Regions from separate parts of the Photobacterium japonica genome, predicted to be linked through region 3. Evidence: predicted binding sites of a transcription regulator. Region 3 holds the regulator's gene; each other region holds the start of a gene.
The links. The regulator CRP, encoded in region 3, controls carbon source genes, mostly activating them, when cyclic AMP is high. The targets are predictions, from matches to a motif close to TGTGANNNNNNTCACA.

Region 1: a site for CRP is predicted at 1,761-1,776, ahead of deoD (purine-nucleoside phosphorylase). Genes of this name have one in related genera too.
Region 2: a site for CRP is predicted at 3,861-3,876, ahead of udp (uridine phosphorylase). Genes of this name have one in related genera too.

Annotation. Positions count from the first base shown of each region.
Region 1 is NZ_JAKJSN010000072.1:3,367-10,993, reverse strand. It holds gene L4C36_RS20980 (amidohydrolase family protein) at 42-1,496, shown strand; gene deoD (purine-nucleoside phosphorylase) at 1,927-2,637, shown strand; gene L4C36_RS20970 (lactate dehydrogenase) at 2,961-4,454, shown strand; gene L4C36_RS20965 (hybrid sensor histidine kinase/response regulator) at 4,708-7,627, shown strand, end outside.
Region 2 is NZ_JAKJSN010000013.1:101,896-109,522, reverse strand. It holds gene L4C36_RS05550 (hypothetical protein) at 1-1,147, opposite strand, end outside; gene L4C36_RS05545 (Card1-like endonuclease domain-containing protein) at 1,700-2,875, shown strand; gene udp (uridine phosphorylase) at 2,999-3,760, opposite strand; gene L4C36_RS05535 (LysE family translocator) at 4,121-4,741, shown strand; gene L4C36_RS05530 (4Fe-4S dicluster domain-containing protein) at 5,100-6,647, shown strand; gene L4C36_RS05525 (hypothetical protein) at 6,647-6,967, shown strand; gene L4C36_RS05520 (tetratricopeptide repeat protein) at 7,057-7,627, shown strand, end outside.
Region 3 is NZ_JAKJSN010000007.1:191,764-199,390, reverse strand. It holds gene L4C36_RS01445 (phosphoribulokinase) at 1-523, shown strand, start outside; gene L4C36_RS01440 (OsmC family protein) at 845-1,249, opposite strand; gene crp (cAMP-activated global transcriptional regulator CRP) at 1,523-2,155, shown strand; gene L4C36_RS01430 (hypothetical protein) at 2,333-2,521, shown strand; gene L4C36_RS01425 (DUF1338 domain-containing protein) at 2,598-3,416, opposite strand; gene astD (succinylglutamate-semialdehyde dehydrogenase) at 3,453-4,937, opposite strand; gene astA (arginine N-succinyltransferase) at 4,949-5,971, opposite strand; gene L4C36_RS01410 (aspartate aminotransferase family protein) at 6,109-7,332, opposite strand.

The DNA of each region.
Region 1 (7,627 bases), on a different contig from region 3:
CTTAAACACACTTGCTCCTTTCTTCAGAGAGGTCGCCTCTCATGTTTTATTGCTCTCAACATGCATTCAGCCATGCCTTTTCTCTGTGCATGATCCTTCTGCTTCTGACGACGGGCTGCGACCGCGCCCAAGACGCCGCCGCCGATACCATTTACATTAACGGCCATATACTCACCATGAGCCATCCGGTGCATGCTCGTGCCCTGTCGATTAAAGATGGCAAAGTCCAAGCCGTCGGTACACGCGCGGGGGTCATGCGCCACCATGGCGACAACACCCGCATCGTCGATCTACAAGGGAAAACCCTGATGCCCGGCTGGTATGCGGTGCACAGCCCCTTCATGGCAGTAGTCGAAGCTGTGGGTATCAAAGACGCGCAATACCGTTTTGCCCAAGCGGGTTACACCACTGTTGTCGAAAAACACGCCTCCATTGCAGCGCTTCAACAACTGCAAGCGGCCAACAAGCAACAGGTTTTATCGTTAGATATTCTCGCCCTCGTCCCGTATGCCACGTTTCAATCCACCTTGTCGCAACACACCCTGCCGCTGCCTTTTCGCCAAACCGGCGATCTCACCCCGAGTTCACTGAAACTGGCCGGTGTCACGCTCGCGCTGGACGGCAATATGCACACACAGACGGCATGGCTGGCGATCCCGTATGCCACCCAGCCACCGGATCGGCCGCCTCACTGGCAAGGCCAGCCTGCTATGCCTTATAGCCAATTTCGTCATGCTTACCAACTCGCCCTTGACCATAAGGTACAACTTTTTATCCATGCCATGGGGGACGCCGCCATTGATGCACTGATCCAAGCCAGTGATGATTTAGCCATCACGGTCGAACAGCAACAACGCACCGTGGTCATGACCTCGCGGTACATGCGGGTGAACCAACTTGATCAATATAAACGGCTCGGACTGCAAGCCTGCTTTGATTCGCGCCACCTCGTGAAACACGGTGACAGTGATATCACCTGGCTGGGGCAAGATCGGGCAGCGGCACAAAGTCCGTTACATACGGCCATGCTGCGCCATCTCGCCGTCACGAACCAATGCGAACGCTTTATTCGCCAAGGCACCGCCGATACCGACACAAGCAGTACAGACAATGCCAGCCATACCGACGATAGCGCGGCGACTGATGTCCCCGATGGCATGCTCTCAGTCTGGAGTGCCGTAAACCGTATGACAGAACAGGGGACAATAATGGGGGATGCTGAGCGTATCAGCGCCCTTCACGCCCTGAAAACGCTGACACGTCATGCCGCTTACCATTTCTTTGAGGAAAAATACAAAGGGCGCTTGGTACCCGGCATGCAAGCTGACATGGTGATCCTTTCCGCCAACCCACTCGATGTGCCGACGGGGGAGCTGCGTACCATTCAGGTGATTGAAACCATCAAAGCAGGGCGTACGTTGTACCCCTCGCCCTCGGGTACGGCCCCCGCCGACATCAAACATGTGCCCAGTTCGCCGTATCAATATTCGCCTTAAGCCTGGCTCTGTCGTTGGCAAAACATCCAACCTCAACAATGAAATGCATTACATCGCCGCACAAGGTAAACAGCGCGTTGCATAAGGCTGCCCGCTTGAACCAACGGCTAACCAACCACCGCAAGCCACTGATATGAAACAACTTAATAACCTACAACAGAAAACAACGACCCAAAACGCCTTGGCGCCGCGCAAACGATACCTCACTAACTTTCAACAGCATTGGTAATCACGGGAGGCGTTTTAGCAAAAAGCCCCATAAAATGTGACTAAGATCGCGAGAATTCCCCCACTGCTTGCTTACACTTTACCCATAAGAAAACGCCACCGCGCAGTGATTCTCTCGGTGGCCGAGCCCTTCGGCTCCTATTACACATTGGCTATTCAACCCCCATCGTCTGAGACGATCACAACTATGCTGGAGTAAACTATGGCTACCCCACACATCAATGCTGAACAGGGTGATTTTGCAGAAACCGTTCTGATGCCAGGTGACCCACTGCGTGCGAAATTCATTGCGGAAACCTACTTAGATGACGTCAAGCAAGTGTGTGACGTGCGTAATATGTTCGGCTATACCGGCCTGTACAAAGGCAAGCCCGTTTCAGTGATGGGCCACGGCATGGGGATCCCATCTTGTTCGATTTATGTTCATGAGCTGATCAAAGAGTTTGGGGTGAAGAACATCATCCGTATCGGCAGTTGTGGTGCCGTGCATGACGACGTCAAACTGATGGATGTCATTATCGCGATGGGGGCGTCAACCGACTCAAAAGTGAACCGTATTCGCTTTAACCAGCATGACTTTGCGGCGATTGCTGACTTTGGTTTGCTGGAAACTGCCGTCAATGAAGCGCGCGCCCAACAGGTACCGGTACGTGTCGGTAACGTGTTCTCGGCAGATTTGTTCTACAGCCCTGAAACGGACTTGTTCGACAAAATGGAACACCTTGGCATGCTGGGTGTGGATATGGAAGCGGCAGGGATCTACGGTGTCGCGGCAGAACTCGGGGCGAAAGCGCTGACCATTCTGACCGTCTCGGATCACATTAAGCGTGGCGAAAAACTCAGCGCGGAAGATCGTCAGATCTCCTTTGCGCAAATGATGAATGTGGCGCTGGAAACCGCCATTAAGCTGTAAATCTCGGGAAAGCCGACAGATTTACCGCACAATGTAGTGGCTATGTGTCGTTCCTTCGCTATCCCGCCGCTCAATATTTTGTAAAATGTGGCGTCTTACACAATTTGATGGATGTGTGTACCAATGACGGTACACTGACATCTCGCGACGATAGCGCAAGAACGAGACAAATAGCAGCTAACGGCACAAGGCCATGAATACGCCTTGTGCCACCCTCTTTCTTTTCGCAGAGCATTCTGGCAACACCTGGAATGTTAAGCGCTTGGCGTTGCGCCTGTACTGATACTGAACCTCCGTTTACTGCATACCGTTAGGCTAACACCATGAACACGCACACTCTCGCACCTGCGATTCCTTTGCTTCCGAAGCCGTATCACGGCCTACAGCTTAATCACTGCAAAACGGTCAGTTGTAAACACTTTGGCTCGCACCACCCCGAGCACTACGTGTTACAACGCAGCAATCCCGATAAACCCATTTTAGTCTGTCGCGAATGCGGCGCTTTTCCGCCGATCCTCAACAATCAAGATGTCGCGGATGAAGTACAACGCCTGACGCAGCATCAATACTCCGGCCTTTCAGCCTGCCGTCACGACGGGTGTCCTCATGCCGGGTTGCCCGTATTAACCCACCGCCACCTGTACCACGCCTTTGGTTTCAGTGGCGATCGGCAGCGTTACCGCTGTAAAAGCTGTCAGACCACCTTTGTTGACCGTTGGTCAGGCAACAACGCAAAGCTCACATTACAGCAAACCTTGTTGGCCTTGCTGTTTACTGGCCACGCGGTACGCGACATTTGTCGTCGCTTAGCGTTAAACCCCAAAACCTTTTACGAGCAAATTGAACAGATTGCCAGCCGCTGTCGGCATCAATTAGCGCTGTTTGATGCGCGCTTTTGTAAGCAAGCCGACCACCTGTCACTGGCCAGCGATTTACGCGCCCTGCAACCGGGTAGCCATAATGGTGTGCATTGGATTGCCAGCTGTGAAGCCCAATCAGGCTACGTGCTCGCGCAAGATGTGAATTACCAACGCGACGATCATGCGCCACAACATAGCCAGCATGATCCCTATACCCACGGCACGCGCTTTATGACCAGTCCACCGCCGGTGTCCGCCGCGGTTTGCGCCCCTGTCCATGAAACGCAAGGTTTATTGGCACGGGTAGACGCGACCTACCGTGATGTCCTTTCGCGCCCAAACTTAGAAGATCCGCTGTCGCGTCAGCCACACCTGCACATGCCGAAAAAGGGCTGTTTGATCCGGCCACAATACACGGTGTACGCCCACTACTTGCACCTGCAAGACATGCTGACAGACAACACGGCATTGGCCATTTTTATGCCGCAAGAGCCGTTATTACGATCCGCCTGTATTTCCGTTTTTCTGCCGCGCATTCAGGCCAATACGGTCGATCCGGTGTATGTGGAAACCGACCCGCTCTGGCAGCATGGCCAGGCGGCGGGCCGTATCGATATTGTATTAATGAGTTGGTGGCGCGACCGCTGGGCCTTTACCCGTCATGACGACATCGGCAAAGGCATCTGCCACCTCGGCGGCAAGAAAGACAACGCGGCTTACTGGCTACAAACGGCCAGTCACCATACGATTACCGATTACCAGCAGCGCTTTGAGGATCAATTTCACGCCTTAGTGCATGAACCACGACGAAAACTGCGACCAGCAGGCTTGCTGCCGTTATTGGACATCTATCGCGCTTGGCATAACTTGTGCCGACAAAACAAAGTTGGTGTCACGCCCGCCCAACAACTGGGGCTCGTGAGCCACCCTCTCACGCTCGCCGAGCTATTGCGCTAAACGCCGTTACTGCGCTAAGTATGGCGCCGTGAGACGCGACGGCACGCAGCATTGCCGGATGAAATGATGGCAAGATCGTATTTCTTTTTATGATCATGCCTTTTTCATTGATTATTCACCTCGATGTATACCACACTGCTACGAGTTATGCCCAAGTGCGCTTAAAACGGATTTTTAATCACCGTCACTTGGGTGGCGTTGCGCCAAACAAGGCAACGTCCATTTTGCAATCGGATGGCGAGGTACCTACGTAGTGCGGATAATCCCCAATAAAATCAAACCCATTTTACTCGGCAGTATGTTACTTATTGGTATTGTGCCCGCCGCGCTCTATAACAGCATTAGCAGTGATAAATTAGCCACCGTCGCCACCGAGCAAATCGCCGAAGGTTTACGACACCGTACCGAATTGGCCGCACACAGCTTAGATGGTGTGCTCGAACAACGTATGTTGAGTATCCACAAGCTCGCCAATTCTCCCGTGTTTCAACTGGCCCACGCACAAGCGTTAAGCCAAGGTAATTTCATGCCGGATTACCTGCGCGAATTGGTCAAAACCGATCCCGGCTTTAGCCGCATTGATGTGATTGAATACCAGCAGGGCGCGCTGCAACCCATCGCCAGTTCTGTCCCCTTTAATCTGCGCAGCTTTAACTATTATTTGGCACAAGATAGCCTGACCCCCTTGCTTGATGATCTCCCCTCGCTCATCAGCGGCAAACGCGACGTGTTATTCACCCCTCCCCAATTTGCGAATAACAAAGCCTTTGTGTATGTCATTAGCCCTGTCGCCCACGCCCATCAGGCCGATGATACCCGCGAACGGTTCCTGCTCATTAAATACCAATTGGACGAACTCAACAGCCAGCTGACCTTTTTAGGGGAGCGGATCAGCGATACCGATTACGTCATGCTGATCAACCCGCAAGGAGATGTGGTGTTGTCGGGCCGCCATCAAGGCCAACAGCTCAATGCCTTTACTGATTTTTCCCGTTTCTATACCCAAAACCCTGAGCTGATCACCCAGAAACCCGAAAAAGAAACCTTCGTTTTCACCCCAGAAGGCGAGTTAGTGCCCGCGACGGATACCACACCCAATCGTTCGCCACTGCTGAGCTACACCAACCGCCATGGCGCAGTGATGGTGGCGACCCTTGCGCCACTGACTTTTGAGCAAGTTGGTTTCCCCCAATGGACACTGGTGTCTGTCACGCAAAAAAATGCGGTCACCGCCACGCTGGATTATTTGCAGCAATGGTTCCTGACCGCCCTGTTCTTTACAGCCGGTATCGTAATCATTTTGTCGCTGATCCTGACGCGCCATATCACCGAACCGCTGGCCAACTTGTCGCGTTTTGCCGCTCAATTCAAACTGGGCAATTATGCCCGTAACAAGAGTTTCCGAGGCCCGCAAGAATTCCAGATGCTACACGATGCGCTCAATCAAGGCGCGGACAAAATTTCAGACGATACACAGCAGTTGAATCTCGCGCTACACAAAGCCAAGTCTGCCGATCGTGCAAAATCGACGTTTCTGGCCAACCTCTCCCATGAAATCCGTACCCCGATGAATGGCATGCTGGGGCTGGCGCAATTACTGCTGAAAACCGACCTTACCCGTGAACAAGATCAGCACCTGCGTACCCTGCTCGATTCGGGTAAACACATGATGTCATTGCTCAATGACATTCTCGATTTTTCTAAAATTGAACAAGGACAACTGGTTCTCGACCCAACCCATTTTTGCTTCACCGATTTACTCGGCACCATTGAAAGTACGTACCATTCCTTGGCACGAGAGAAAGGGATCGGTTTTCAGATCCACTGTGATTTTGACCAGCGCCGCTGGTTCTTTGCCGACAAAGCCCGTATTCGCCAAGTGCTGTTTAACTTGCTCAGCAATGCGATCAAATTTACCGAAAAAGGCCGCGTGGACATCACGCTCAATCTGGATGACACCACCGAGACGTCACCCCGTTTAACCATCATTGTGAAAGACAGTGGGATCGGCATTCCGAAAAACCGGATCACCCAAATTTTTGACCCATTTGCCCAAGCCGAAGTGTCCACCAGCCGTCGATTTGGTGGGACCGGCTTAGGTCTCAGCATCGTCAAGCAGCTCATTGATTTAATGAAAGGGGATATTTCGGTCACCAGTCTGGAAACCATCGGCTCCACTTTTACGGTGATTTTACCGCTCACGCCCGGGCACTATATTGCCGACGATTATGAAGACATTGATTTTGACAGCCGTGATTTTGCCCATCTCAATGTCTTGATTGTGGAAGATAATCCACTCAATGTGCTGATCATCGACAGCTTCCTTAAACAACGGCAGTTTGTCACCACCGTGGCCAATAACGGGGCCGAAGCGTTGGAAATTATGGCGCAGCAAGACTTCGATTTGATTTTGATGGATAACCACATGCCGGTCATGGACGGCATTGAAACCATTGGCCGTATTCGTAAACTGTCCGCCCCAACCTGCAATACCCCCATTTTTGCCTGCACCGCCGATGTCTTTGCCGAAACCCAACGCAAAATGCTCGATGCTGGTGCCCAGTGTGTGATCACCAAACCGCTGGATGAACGTAAACTGGTCGATGCGCTGCAACGCTTCAAACACAAAATCACCGCCATGTCACATGCCTCCGCCTTGGCGCATAAAGGCAAACAACCGGCTACCCGCACGATTGCCGAGACAACACCACCACTGGGAGCGCCCATCACCGCATTGGTAAAAGCCCCGCGTCCGGTCGCACTGGCATCATGCCAAGCCACAGCGTCTGCCACCGTAGCCATGAGCGTCTCCGCCGACGACGGCATAACGCCTGACTCGGATGCTCACTCTGGTCCTGATTCCGATCCTCGATCTGACGCTATATCGGGCGCTGGCAATCCGAAAGCGATGCTCCCTGCACATTTTGAGACGCTCAATATTGATGCCTTGCTCGATTTAATGGATAACGATCATGAGATCGTGACGGAGTTTCTTCACATGTTCTGCCAAGAACACAGCCAAGATGGTCAACGTTTCGTGCAAGCGCTGGCGGTGCCGGACTTTGATCTGGCCATTTTGATCAGCCATTCCTTGAAGGGGGCAGCAGGCAGCATTTCGGCACATACCCTCGCGGCTGCTGCACAAGTCGTCGAAAAGCAGGTAAAGCAACAAC
Region 2 (7,627 bases), on a different contig from region 3:
TTCCTGCGTAAGCGGAGTTAATACAAAATAGGGCGTTTTCCCCCGCCATCACTGAAAAAGCATGATCGACACGGTGCTCCTTCACTACCTCTTCAAATTCTTTGGCTTCATTATTGAATGCCGTAACCTGACAATAGCTGTTCATGGTGTAGTTATCACGCTTAACCGCCCAGCCGTTAATGTCTGGCATAAACTCTGTACCCGCAGTATCTTTCCATGCGGATTCCGTTAACGTAACGTTGCCATCTACCAGCGTGACGACAAAGGTTTTGCCATGGTTGATCTGTTTAATAAAAAACGTATCTTGATGTTCAAACAGCGTGGTGAATGCCCACTCGCCACCTTCCAGAGGCAACACAGACTGCTGCTGCGTAGTTTTATCCACCCAGACCAAACGCGGATTAATAATACTGCCCCCTGTGCCAATATCATCACGCAGAGCCAAAATATCCCCGTGGCTGTTTGCCATGCTGTAACCCGAATCCCCCTCTAAGGTGATACCGCGCAATACCATCGCATCGCCTTCTACCTCTGCGGTCAGCAATTGATACGGTGAACCATGTTTAGGTTTCAAGTAAATACGTTCGGGATCCGCAGCCATCGCGGTGTGGGAAGTATGGGTGTACCACACTTCTTTTTCTGCTTGCATATCAACGTAGGTCGGTTTGCCGTTTTCAAGCAGCGAATACAAAGTTCCAGTGCGTTTATCTAGGATCAGGGTGTATTTCCCTGTTGCGGTGGCATCACCATACGCCACGCTGACTTGATCAAAGTTAATGGCAGAAAAGTTAGGATTGATATCGACAATGCGTTCAATCATCAAGGTTGGCATGGTCACGACATCATCGGTACTCGCCTCTTCCCCCGTGAAATGCACCGATCCCACTTCATTCGTCGTTGCATTACGGTAGACGTAGCGGCTGGCCTGATCATCCGGCAATACTGCACTGTTCGCGCTCATGGCACGGCTTGCCACTGAATGCGAGCGATCTTGCAGGGTCTGAAACCCCGCGACGGGAACCGTCATGGATTTCACAGTAACAGCCCCTGTGGCTGACGAATCATTACCGCCACCGCCGCACCCCGTCAATCCCATCACACTGATTACCCCCAAAGAGACGGACAATGCCAATGCAGACTTTTTCATCAAACAACCTTCTTCATTTTATCGCTACCACTGATTAAGGTTGCTTAATAACGGAATTTTGCCGCGACAACATAGAGGGATATCAAATTATTGATTACTCAATGAAATGAATAAAACCATATTGATACCTTTATCACATTAACCACAATGCAAACGACCTGTTAACCTGAAAATCAATACACAATCTCCACCCTGATACCCCGCCCACTTTTTCACCATTCTGACCCACTTCTGCCGCCTATCTGGCTCTCAACGGTGATTTCCACCAAGAAAATTGAACTAAATCACAGTTTGGGTTACTCATTGATATACGGTGCATTTTACACAAGCGGATTTCAACGTGTTCGATGCACAAGCCTGACATGCGGCAGACATTCAGCGCATAAAAATCAATTACATTGAAGACGTGCTTGAAAACTGGACATGCAATCCATATATATTAATGAAGATGAATAATAGCGAACATTGCCGCCCTACGTGCACGCGCCCCCAACTTTATATACCATCCTATTGAGAGCCGGCACGCGTTGCATTGAACGCTGAAGGATAATTATGATTACTCACGTTGGCATTATCGATCAGGATCCTGTAAGACTGATCACCCCCCTTCTTGATCACGGCATTCCTGCCGACAAGATGATTTTCATTGGTACGGAATCACAACGCGATCAATACGAACGCTTAGCCTCCATTCTGACACCACGTAACATCGCGGCAGAATTTTGCATTATTCCTGACTCTATCAACATTACCGGCATCCGCGCTCGCATTGTCGAACTCGCTGAAACCTTAAAAGCTGAAGGCACCGAAGTATGGTTTAACGCCAGTTGCGGCCTGCGTCACCGTCTGCTTTCTGCCTATGAAGTGTTCCGCACCTATCACTGGCCTATTTATGTCATTGAACCTTTCAGTGATGAGATGTGCTGGTTATACCCTGCTGGTCGCCCACAACAGCAAGTGGAAGATCGCATTCAATTGACCGACTACCTGACCATTTTTGGGGCCCGCAGCGAGCTACCTGAAAACTTGGTCCCTGAAGCCCTCAATGATCAACTGTGGGAACTGGGCCAACGCTGGGCGGGTTCCGCATTAGAGCTAGGCCCTGGCCTTGCCACCTTAAACTATCTGGCAACCACCTGTCGTAAAGAGCAGCGTTTGGATGTCGAGCTAAGTGAAAAGCAGCAAGGCTATAAAGAGCTGAACACCCTGCTGACTGATTTGGAAGAAACCGGTCTGGCGACCTACCACGATGGCATTTTGACCTTTAAGCATGAAGAAGCGCGCCGTTTTGCCAACGGGGAATGGTTAGAGAACTTAGTACACAGTACGGTGCGTGCGATTCAGAACGATTTACCGACCATTCAAGACCACTCACTGGGCGTGCAGGTTTACCGTAAAATTGGTGAGCGTGAAGTGCGTAACGAGCTGGATGTGGCAACCGTGGTGAATAACAAGCTGCACATCATTGAATGTAAGACCAAAGGCATGCGTGATGACGGCGATGACACGCTGTACAAGCTGGAATCACTGCGCGATCTATTGGGTGGCCTGCAAGCCCGTGCGATGCTGGTGAGCTTCCGTCCGTTGCGTCATCATGATTTGGTGCGTGCACAAGATTTGGGCTTGGCGATCATCGGTCCTGAGCAATTAGGTGATTTGCAAACACACCTGCACAGCTGGTTCAAAGATGCAGGCGGCCAAGCGCACAAAATCATGAGTGATTGCTAGTCGTCAGTAACCTGACGCATTCATCTAGTAGACATACAAAAGCAGTAAAAACACAAAAGCCAGCGTATTTACGCTGGCTTTTTTATCATTCATTCACATCACACGGATGTGCTAAGTGTTCATTTATACGAGGCGACGTGCCGCTTCAACAACAATCTTGATTGAGCGGGTTTCCGCTTGCTTCAATGTCTCGTGATCTGGGGTTTCTTTTTGCGTACGGTTGATGATCACACCCGCCACACAACCCGCGCGCAAACCTGAGCTTGCACACATGGTCAACAAGGTCGCTGATTCCATTTCAAAGTTCAGTACGCCCATGTCCTGCCACTCTTTCATCGAGCCTTGGAAGCGGCGAACCACACGGCCAGAGAATGTGTCGTAACGCTCTTGACCTGGGTAGAAGGTGTCGCTTGATGCCGTTACACCTGTGTGTACGGTCGCGCCTTCTGCATCACACGCAGCTTTCATCGCAGTGGCAACGGTAAAGTCAGCCACGGCTGGGAATTCCATTGGGGCAAAGTGCAAGCTAGCACCGTCAAGGCGCACAGAACCCGTGGTCACAATCATTTCACCCACATTGATATTTGGCTGAATCGCGCCTGTGGTACCAACACGCAAGAAAGTATGTACGCCTAACTGTGCTAATTCTTCTACCGCGATAGACGTTGATGGGCCACCGATACCGGTTGAACACACAACCACAGATTTCCCATCCAGTTTGGCACGATAAACGGTGTACTCTCGTGAGCTCGAAAGGAACTCAGGGTTATCCATCAAGTTCGCGATTTTCTCTACGCGAGCGGGATCGCCCGGAATAATCGCTAATTCAGCACCATTCAGATCAGCTTTATTTACGCCAAGGTGGAAAACTGCGTTGTCAGACATACTGGTATCCTTTTTCTTATTATTGCCGTCAATAGGGTGAATGAGGGTAACGGCTTCACAAAATCTCCCGATAACGATAGCCCATCACGCGCCCCCTTTGAGTGATTGTGATCACAGTTAGTGAAAATCATTGATTTTCATTTTTCATAATTAAGTGATTTACATCACAGCAAATCGATTGCTCTTGCCCTTTATCACAGATTTTTCGCCATTTTGATGATTTTTCACCCAGCAGCAAGAGGCCTTAATATCGGGTTTCTTATGCGCCACAATTGCCACATTTTTCTTGACTCCAACGCTATTCTCGCCAATTCTTCCGGCTCTTTTCTTCCTCTTCTTTTGGAGTGTGTACCCAACATGTTGGATTTTGCCTTACTGGCCGTTTTTATTCCGACCTTCTTCTTTGTTTCCGTCACACCAGGCATGTGTATGACCTTGGCGATGACCCTCGGCATGACCATTGGGGTACGACGTAGCTTACCGATGATGTGGGGTGAGTTGATTGGGGTGGGATTGGTCGCCATTTCCGCCGTGATTGGCGTAGCCGCTATCATGCTGAACTACCCTGCTATCTTCTTCTTCCTGAAATATGCAGGTGGCGCATACTTGTTCTGGCTGGGCATTCAAATGTGGCGCTCGCGCGGTAAACTGGCTATTCCCGATGACTTGGATGCCGAAGTCGACACCGCGCCAAGTGCATTAGCACTGCAGGGCTTTGTCACGGCGATTGCCAACCCGAAAGGCTGGGCGTTTATGATCTCGCTGCTGCCGCCTTTCATTAATACCCAAAAAGACATGGCCCCGCAGTTGGCGGTATTGGTGTCGATCATTTTGGTGACCGAGTTCCTTTGTTTGATCCTGTACGCCAGCGGTGGTCGCACCCTGCGTAAGTTTTTGCAGCAACGTGGCAATGTACAGCTACTGAACCGCATTGCGGGCTCCATGATGATGGGTGTGGGCGTATGGTTGGCGGCAGGTTAATCTTCTAACCACGCCAAATCGCCTCTCTGAGCTTTTTACGCTTAATTAAAAACATATATGGCCCTCTCGTTTGATTGGGCCATATTTCCCTCTCGTTTATTCCTCTCTCTGCTCTTCTTTTGGTTCTTCTTTCCTTTTTCTCCATGTCGCCCTCTCCACTAATCTCCCTAAAAAACCGTCCATCGACAGACCGTTCGTCTACAAAACCAGCAATAAGTAACATTCGCTCAACAAAAATGGCTTTTTTTATCGCTTTAAGGCGGAAATCTACCTTTTGACCACTAGGCGCATCGTTGACAATTTACTCATCACTGATTTTTGCTCTGTCCGAGCATAATGTTAACCATGGATGAGCGTGATGACCCACGAAAAACATGCGGCAACGCAAGACGTTGCAAATCCGTCACGACGGAATTTCCTGAAAATTGGCGGCGCGACCGCAGTGGCGGCGTCTGTTGCCGGTGCCATTGGTGCAGGCTTCCAACTAGGCCGCGATCCTGACAGCTATGTAGGCTGGGGACGCACCGAAGAAGGCAAAGACATGTTCTTTGACCGTGATTCGTTCCGCGTCGATTACCCGCCAACATTCCGTAAGGTGGCCGAGATTGAACGTCCAGAATGGGCGTCTCACTTGTTTAACCGTACCGGTAGCTTCCGTAATGCGTTTAACGAAGGTTGGACGCCGGACATGGGGCTAGAAACCTTCCCTGACGAACGTATCCGCGTTTACTACCGGGATATGCCGGATCGCTTCGAAGAGATGCTACGTGCCTTCCGTGAAAACGAATCCCGTAAAGCCAATATTGAACGTTTACGCGATCAGTTCGCCATTGGTTGGGCATACGACTGCGCCCACGAAAAAGCGGCGTACGGCACTCACGACCACCCGATTAAATTCCCTAAGCCACCAGAAGGGCCGCCGGAAGTCGCTGACTACTATTTTGTCGATCCAACGCGTAAAAAACTGGACTTCAAATCGCCACAGCATGCGTCTGAATTAGTGAAAACCATGGCGCACCAATTTGGCGCGAGCTTGGTGGGCATTACCGGCATACACAAAGAGTTCATCTTTAAAAACATGATGCGCGGTGTTGAGAGTTGGGGCGACGAAGTGCCAGCACACTGGAAATCAATCATCGTGATCGGCATTCCAATGAACTGGGACCCGATGTATTCAGCGATCGGCTATTCCACCTCGTACGATGCGTACCACAAGTGCCGTTTAGCGATCGGTAAGCTGCAAATCTTCCTTGGTGAACTGGGTTACGGCTCTCGCTGTCAGGTACCGGGCAACGATTATGAAATGACAATTCCGCCATTAGGCGTACTGGCCGGTTTAGGTGAAGCCAGCCGTAACGGTACGCTGATGACGCCGGAATTGGGCACCAATATTCGTTTGGCGGCATTGGTGACAGACATCGATCTTGAGCATGACAAGCCGGTTGATCTGGGCATGCAGCACTTCTGTCAGGACTGTAAGATCTGTGCGACTAGCTGCCCGTCAGGCTCTATCTCTCTGTCTGACAAGCCAGATACCGTGATCCGTGGTTTCAAGCGTTACGACTTCAACCAAGATAGCTGCTACCGCATGTGGCAGAGTGGCCCAACGGCCATGGGGATGGGCTGTCGCGCCTGTATTGCGGTGTGTCCTTACACCCGTAAGAACAACTGGATCCACACCATTGTGCGTGAAGCCGATCCGCGCGATAAAACGGGCTTAACCCGCACCGCGCTGTTAGCGATGCAGCACAACATGTTCTATTACCCAGAAGCAGAAGCCTACCACGGCGATTGGAACGGCGGCCACATGGCGGGCTACCACCAACCACCGGAATGGATGCGTACGGAAAACTTCTTCAACGTGGATAAAACCTGGCACTACGACGGTAACTGGGAGGGGATCTAATGTTTCCACAAGCAACTTTGCTCGACCCGCTATTTTGGATGGTCATGGGCGCAATGCAGCTTTATTTGTTTCAGAACGCACGCTACTGGGCGGCAGAATTCAAACTTAACATGAACCCGGCCAAGTGGGTATTGGTTGGCGGTTGGTGGGCTTCATTTCTACTCACGATTGCCGGTGCCTTTACCTTACTCGGGGAAAATGAAGGGAATGCCGGTTGGTACTTCCTTGGCGTCGTCGGCACGGCGTTAGTCATTGCCGGCTTTGGTATTGCGCGTCTACTGGTTTGGCTGCGCGATCGCCACGCGGCTTCAGCGTCCTGATCTACCGCTTTGAACCACTGTTGACCCTGCGCTTGCGTAGGGTCACACCCTGAGACGATCACCAAGAAACTCCACCAAGAGACATCACCATGTTATCGCAACACACGCTCGATCAAATTACTGCCCTTTCCTCACTGTGCATGCATACGCTTGAGTCTGAACTCGATATTGATGCCATTACATTGGCCGTGAGTGAGCAAGCTAAATCCCTGCTCAGTCAGCGCGTCAACAGCCTGAATGGTGATGAACCGGCGGCCTTGTATGGTTGGATTGAACACCAAGCCCTGCAAACGGAAATCAACCTTTGGCTGGCACAATTAGGGTTTGATGGGCTGGGCAGCAACGGCATCGGCGCCGAACACCAGCAGCATTTTCTCGCCGGTTTAATTCAGTTAGGGCTACCCGAATCGGCACTGACCTGCATTGGCCGAGGCCAACAGCGTGAACAACAACACGACTCGTCGCACCACGTAGATCCAACGGCAGCCACAACCACAACCACAACCACGCACAGTGCATTAGAATTACTGCGCGGCAAAGCCTTGTCTGCTTTGGGGCAACCTGAGGCGGCAATTTCGTGTTATTTAGCGATGTCATTGCAGCAACCGGACAACTACGCACCGTATTTCCACCTCGCAGGCGAGTACTTACGCCTAGGGC
Region 3 (7,627 bases):
GTGGCAGTCATTGCCAGAAAATACCGATGTGTTGTTTTATGAAGGGTTACATGGCGGGGTGGTCGACGGTGACACCAATGCGGCACAGCATGTCGACTTATTGATAGGCATGGTGCCGATCGTGAACTTGGAGTGGATCCAAAAGATCGTCCGCGATACCCGCGATCGGGGTCATTCGCGTGAGGCGGTAATGGAATCGATTGTTCGCTCAATGGATGACTACCTCAATTACATCACCCCTCAGTTTTCTCGCACCCACATTAACTTTCAGCGCGTGCCGACGGTAGACACCTCTAACCCATTGAGCGCAAAAGCCATCCCCAGTTTGGATGAGAGTTTTGTGGTGATCCGCTTTCGTGGGATCAAGAAGGTCGATTTCCCTTATCTGCTGTCGATGATCCAAGGCTCCTTCATGTCACGCCATAACACGTTAGTCGTGCCCGGCGGCAAGATGAGTTTTGCGATGGAGCTGATCATGCGCCCCTTGATCCAACAGTTGATAGATACCGGGAAGATTGGGTAGGAAAAGCAGGGACGAAGAACAAGTTTGCGCGTTTATAGGGACGAGTGTCGAGTCAGAGCAAAAGCAACAAGAGACGAGTTTTCGAGTAGCGAGTGACGAGTAAGAGCGACTGTGGTCCTGTGGTCCTGTGGTCCTGTGGTCCTGTGGTCCTGTGGTCCTGTGGTCCTGTGGTCCTGTGGTCCTGTGGTCAAAATACCGCTTCTCATTCAAGATTCAAGTACTTCAGTTCTCGCTCTTACCATAGGGCCTTAGGGCCCAAGGACCGCTCTCGACCACCCTTGCTTTTCCGCACTTACTCGCCCCTCGTCCCTTCTTTCTGTCTTACGCTTCAATGATCTCGTACGAGTGAGTCATTTCTACGCCTTCACCCAACATCAAACACACTGAGCAGTATTTCTCTAACGAATCCGCCACGGTTTTTGCCACCAAGGTTTCATCCAACCCGTGGCCAGTCACCACAAAATGCAGATTGGCCGAGGTAAATAAACGCGGCGCTTGCTCACGACGTACCGCTTTGATCTGCGCTTCACAGGCGGTGATCGGCTGGCCCGCAGACGTTAACCCGCTCACCACATCCACCGAACTGCATCCCCCTGCTGCCATCAAAACCAGCTCCATCGGGCTGGGAGCTTTTTCGCCACCATTGCCGTCCATCACCACACTATGACCTGAATTTGACTGGCCTAAGAAGGTCATCCCTTCTACCCATTTAACGCGTGATTGCATTGCATTCTCCTTACTACTTTTGAGGGATTTGGGCACTATCTAACAACCGTGTGATCATGTGCACACTTATGGGTATAAAATGGCCGCGCCCGATAGATCAATATCAAGAAAAGCGTGCCGAAAAAAGATAAACTCTGAACTAATTATTCAGGTCAGCTTGCAGCCTTGCCGTTGACTGAATATCCTAAACGGCGAACTACATTATTGTTAGGCCCGGCCTCAAACGTATAGGGACGTCGTTGTTGGGCAACAAACGCAGAGGAAGTTAGTAATATGGTTCCAGGTAAACCTCAAACAGATCCAACTTTAGAGTGGTTTCTTTCCCATTGCCACATTCATAAGTACCCGTCAAAAAGCACGTTGATTCATGCGGGTGAAAAAGCTGAAACGCTCTATTACATCGTTAAAGGTTCTGTTGCTGTTCTCATCAAGGATGAAGAAGGCAAGGAAATGATCCTGTCTTACCTAAACCAAGGTGACTTCATTGGTGAGCTAGGTCTGTTTGAAGAAGGCCAAGAGCGTACCGCATGGGTACGTGCAAAGACCCCTTGTGAAGTGGCTGAGATTTCATTCAAGAAATTCCGTCAGCTGATCCAAGTCAATCCAGACATTTTGATGCGTCTGTCTGCACAGATGGCAAGTCGCCTACAAGTGACAAGCCAGAAAGTGGGCGACCTTGCGTTCTTGGACGTAACCGGCCGCATCGCGCAAACATTGCTGAACTTGGCGAAACAGCCAGATGCAATGACGCACCCAGACGGCATGCAGATCAAGATCACCCGCCAGGAAATTGGTCAGATCGTCGGTTGTTCTCGTGAAACCGTTGGCCGTATCTTGAAGATGCTGGAAGAGCAAAACCTGATTTCTGCTCACGGTAAAACGATTGTGGTGTACGGTACGCGCTAAACGTACGGATCACACCTATAAAAAAAGCCGCCATGTGCGGCTTTTTTTTGGCTTAATGTATCGCCACAGAGCATATTTGTTAGCGAGCTCACTCTTTTCCTTGTTTGCCACGTCCACACTTGATGCTACATTATGCATATCAAGGCACTCTGATTTCTATGGATGGAAATACACGCAATGGACATTGAACGTTTCTCCCAGCATCACACCACACTCTCAGCTGGCACCACCTTCCCACTGCCGACAACGGTAGAGCTCACCGGGTTTAGTGATGGACGATCTTTCTTGGAACAACAGGAGCTTCCCCGTTATGGTACCGCGCGTCCTGGGTTAGAGATTTCCCCCCTCGACAGCCGCCACCTGTAAATACGGCGACCACCGCACCGTGTAATGAACTCGCTATCGAACAGGGATGGCGCGGGGTGCTATATTTCTCGTATGGCTACGGCTCTCTGGCCATCACAGGCACATCAGTGCTTTCGAAGATCTTATCGGCTGACGCTTCCACAAACCCCGAATACAACGCTTCGCCCTCAGCGGTCGGATAACGTTTGGCAAACTCATAAAAGCCACCGGGAATGGTGTATACCCCATCGATAAAGCCTACATCGACCTGATCGGCCAAGGTCGCTGACTGCTCCAGCATCACCGCAGGCGACCCTTTCACTTCACCGCCTGACGCATTAATAGTAAACCCATTGTGTTGCAGCAGATGGTTCACTTCTGCCACCTCAGTAAATTGTTCAAGGTGATTAATGCTGACAGTAAAATGGTTCGCGCCAAAGCCGTGTGCGGCCAACCACCCCGCATATTCGCTTTCCGCATACAGCAACTCATAGGTGGCGTAGTCCAAATCCCAAACTCGCCCACCAAACAAGAACGACGGATCCCGCATCACCGATTCCGGCACCTGCTCAATCAAATCCCGTACGGTTTCTTGGAACAAAGCACTGAATTGCCCCACCATCAATTCACTGATGAACACTTTCGGCGCAAGGGGATTAGGGTGCTCAAAATGCTCGGCATAGAGCTTTTTCCCGTCAAAATGGTATTTCCCCATCGGCTTATACCCGATCGCAATGAAGGGCGCGGCAAGTCGGTCTAACCCGACTTTGGGTAAATTAAACGTCCGCAATGCGATGTGATCATTGTGCAGCGGCTCTTCTTCCGTCAGCAAGTCATGTACCTCTTGCGCCGACGGGCATAACCGCTGCACATAGTCTTGCCACAAATTATCAAACAATTGCACTACCCGTTCCATCTCATCCCCTCCTCACAAGGTGACATCACTCGCTGTCTATTCGCTGTCTATTTCGCGGTTTAGGTCGCTCCCCATGCCAGGGATCGGCTGGGCGGGCAACTCGGGGTGCGCCCCTTCCATCGATGCCATGGGATAGGCACAGTAATCGGCAGCATAATACGCACTCGGGCGTAAGTTACCCGATGCCCCCGGCCCACCGAACGGTGCATCGCCACTGGCACCGGTCAACGGTCGGTTACGGTTCACGATCCCAGCGCGAATATGATCGAGAAAATACGCCCATTCCGGATCGTCGGTCGAGATCAACCCGGCGGATAACCCAAAGCGGGTGGCATTGGCCAACGTCACGGCGTCTGCCAACGTGTCATAACGCACGACCTGCAACAAGGGACCAAAATACTCTTCATCCGGCAGCGCCACGACGGCAGTCACATCGATGATCGCAGGCGTCACGATCGCCCCTTGCCCGCGCGTGGCGGTTAGCAGGCTGTTTCCCCCTAATGCCACTAAGTCCGCTTCGGCTTGCACGATACGATCGGCGGCGGCCACGGATATTTGTGGCCCCATAAACGGCGCTGGGGACGCAAAAGGCCCATCGATATGCAGCTGCTGCGTTAACGTTACTAAACGCGCCACCAACTGCTCCCCTTCCTCTCCACGCGGCACATACAATCGGCGTGCACAGGTACAACGTTGACCGGCACTTAAAAACGCCGACTGAATAATAGTGTAGACAGTGGCGTCCAAGTCGCCATAGTGCGGTGACACCACCAAGGGGTTATTGCCGCCCATTTCCAGTGCCAACATTTTCTCTGGGTGACCGGCAAACTGACGGTGCAGCAGGTGACCCGTGTGTGCACTGCCGGTAAACAACAGCCCATCAATGCCGGATGACTGCGCCAAAGCTTCTCCTGTTGCCCGTCCGCCTTGCACCAAATTGATCACCCCATCCGGCAATCCTGCTTGCTGCCACAATGTCATCGTGATTTCCGCGACCTTGGGCGTCTGCTCTGAAGGTTTAAAGACCACGGTATTGCCCGCTAACAACGCAGGCACAATGTGGCCGTTCGGCAAATGGCCTGGGAAATTATAGGGGCCAAAGACCGCCATCACCCCTAAGGGGCGATGCCGCAGCACCGCCTGTGTTGTGCCTATCGCCTTCTGTTTTTCGCCAGTACGCTCGTGATAGGCACGCAATGAAATCGCAATCTTACCGACCATGGCGCCCACCTCGGTGCGGCTTTCCCACAACGGCTTACCGGTTTCCTCTGCAATCACGGTGGCGAGCGTTTCTTTGTTGGCTTCAACCAGCTGGGCAAAACGCTCTACCCACGCCTGCCTGTCCGACAATGACGTATGGCGCCACGCCAGCAAGGCATCGCGGGCACTGGCCACCGCCGCTTCCACTTGGGCTGGCGTCGCCGCGTGGCCTTGCCAGACCGGTTGCTCGGTAAACGGGTTCAGCGACACCATGGCTTCGCCTTCGCCTGCGAGCCAATGTCCTGCTATCCATTGCGTCATAACACGTCTCCTTATTGAACAATCAAACGGATCGGATCGCCTTGCTTTACCTGCAACGCGGCGGCCATGTCGGCACGGATCACGGCTTGCGCGCCCGCTTCCGGCCCAGCGATAGACACCGGCCCCACCACGGCCCGAAACCCAGTAAACGAAGTATTGCTGATCACGCAATCTTTTCCGTGTTGAGGGTCACCAATCACCACCTGACACTGTTGTGAATGGCGTACCGATTCAATATTGCGCAGTTCGCATTCAACGGTCGGGCCAGCGTCAAAGATGTCGACATAGCCGCGACAGCTAAAGCCTTCTTTCTCCAACAAACGCAACGCCGGGCGGGTATTGTCATGGACTTCCCCGATCACCGCCTGCGCTTCTGGGCTGAGCAAATTGACGTAAATCGGCAGCTTAGGCATCAAATCAGCAATGAAACCTTTCTTACCTATCCCCGTCAGATAATCGGCTAAGGTGAAGTCAATCGAGAAGAAATGGGCTTTCAACCAATCCCAAAACGGCGAGTTACCGGCTTCATCAGACACGCCACGCATTTCCGCGATCACGGTGCGGTCAAAGCGTTCAGTGTGCTGCGCCAGCATTAAGAAACGGCATTTCGATAACAAGCGGCCATTCATGCCGACGCGCCATTCGGGACGTAAGAACAAGGTACATAACTCACTCACGCCAGTGTAGTCATTGCCAAAGGTGAGGATTTTCACCACGTTGTGCACATTCAAACGCTGTGATGAGTGCACTACCGTGCTGAGGTGGTAGGTATAAAAGGGGCTGTCGAGCCCCACGGCCGCTTCAATGGCGGTCGTACCGGCTATCTCACCGGTCTCGGTATCTTCGGCCACCATCAGGTACCCTTCCGGCCCCGGTTGGATCACCGCTTTAGCAAAGCTGTCTTCGGAATGTTGAATGCGGGCCGCCAAGATCTCTTCGTTAACCGGCAACGAGGTAAACCCATGGCCAGATGCCTCCGCACATTGCATCAATGCGGGTAAATCATTGGCGGTAATCGGTCGAATCACTAGCATCGTCTTCCCTCCTGATGCCCATAAAGGCGCATTGCTTGAGTGCTCATTGTCGCCCGACACGGCGGAGGCATGGGTAACAATGCGTCCTGCATGCTCGCCCATGCCCATTCATTTGGGGTGCTTATTATATGAGGCACTTATTGCGGTTGTGCGTATACCTTGGCAATGGCACGTTCCAATCGCGCCATCCCTTCGTTGAATTCTTCACGGCTGATCGCCAGCGACGGGGTAAACCGCACCACATCCGGCCCCGCCACCAGTACCATCACCCCTTCCTCCCCTGCGGCAACAAGCACATCACGGGCGCGGCCTTGATAATCACTGTTCAGCGCCGCCCCCAATAACAAACCTTTACCACGAATGTCACCGAACATCGGATAGCGACCATTGATGTCCTGCAACGCCTCTCGGAACCAGTGTTCACGCGCTTTGACACCGGCCAAGAAGTCAGGATCAGCAACGGTACGCACCACCGCTTCAGCGACGGCACAGGCCAATGGGTTACCCCCATAGGTCGAGCCGTGCGTGCCCACTTTCATGTGCGCCGCCAACGCTGTCGTCGTCAGCATGGCACCAATGGGGAAACCGCCGCCAAGCGATTTGGCGGTACTCAGGATATCCGGCGTGATCCCTAACCCTTGGTAGGCATAAAAATCGCCGGTACGGCCATTGCCGGTTTGTACTTCATCGAAGACCAGTAAGGCATTGTGCTGATCACACAGATCACGCACCCCTTGCACAAACGCGGGATCCGGCGCGATGATGCCCCCTTCCCCTTGCAGCGGTTCCATCATCACCGCACAGGTGCGAGATGACATGTGGGCTGCCAAAGCGGCAAGATCGTTATACGGCAGGTGGGTCACATCGCCCGGTTTCGGGCCAAAGCCGTCAGAATAGGCGGCTTGCCCCCCCACCGTCACAGTGAAAAAAGTACGGCCATGGAAGCCTTGGGTGAAGGCGATGATTTCGGATTTTTCCGGTCCAGCGGTGTCTGCGGCATAGCGACGAGCCAGTTTCAGCGCCGCTTCATTGGCTTCGGCGCCGGAATTGGCAAAGAACACCTTGTCGGCAAAGCTGTGTTCGGTCAGTAAACGGGCCAGACGCAGTGCCGGCTCGTTGGTCATGACATTACTAACATGCCACAACTGCTCAGCTTGCGCAGTCAACGCCTGCACCATTACTGGGTGACAATGCCCCAAACAGCTGACGGCGATCCCGCCGGCAAAGTCGATATAATCTCGGCCGGCCTGATCCCAGACTGTCGCCCCTTGGCCTTTTACCGGGATGATTTGCATCGGTGCGTAACACGGCACCATCACCTCATCAAACACCTGACGATCTACCGTCTGTTCCTTTTCCATTGTCGTATCCTTCTTTGTTCACTGCCTTAAACACAGTATTTACATTTTATTAACCAATTCCAATAGCAGATTATGTTTTTATTTTCTGCACGCGACGAGGTTAATCCCTACGATGTACATAGTTATGCGTTTTTATGGCAAAGTTATTAAGACCAAAAAAAGACAAACTGTATTTCCTTTGAGGAAATAGCGTGCCCAACGGTAAGGAAGTGAATAATTGCTCAGCTCGATAAGAGGCCGAGAAGCAAAGAAGAAAAAGGAAGAGGTGCCACAATATGGCATGTGATCACGCGCT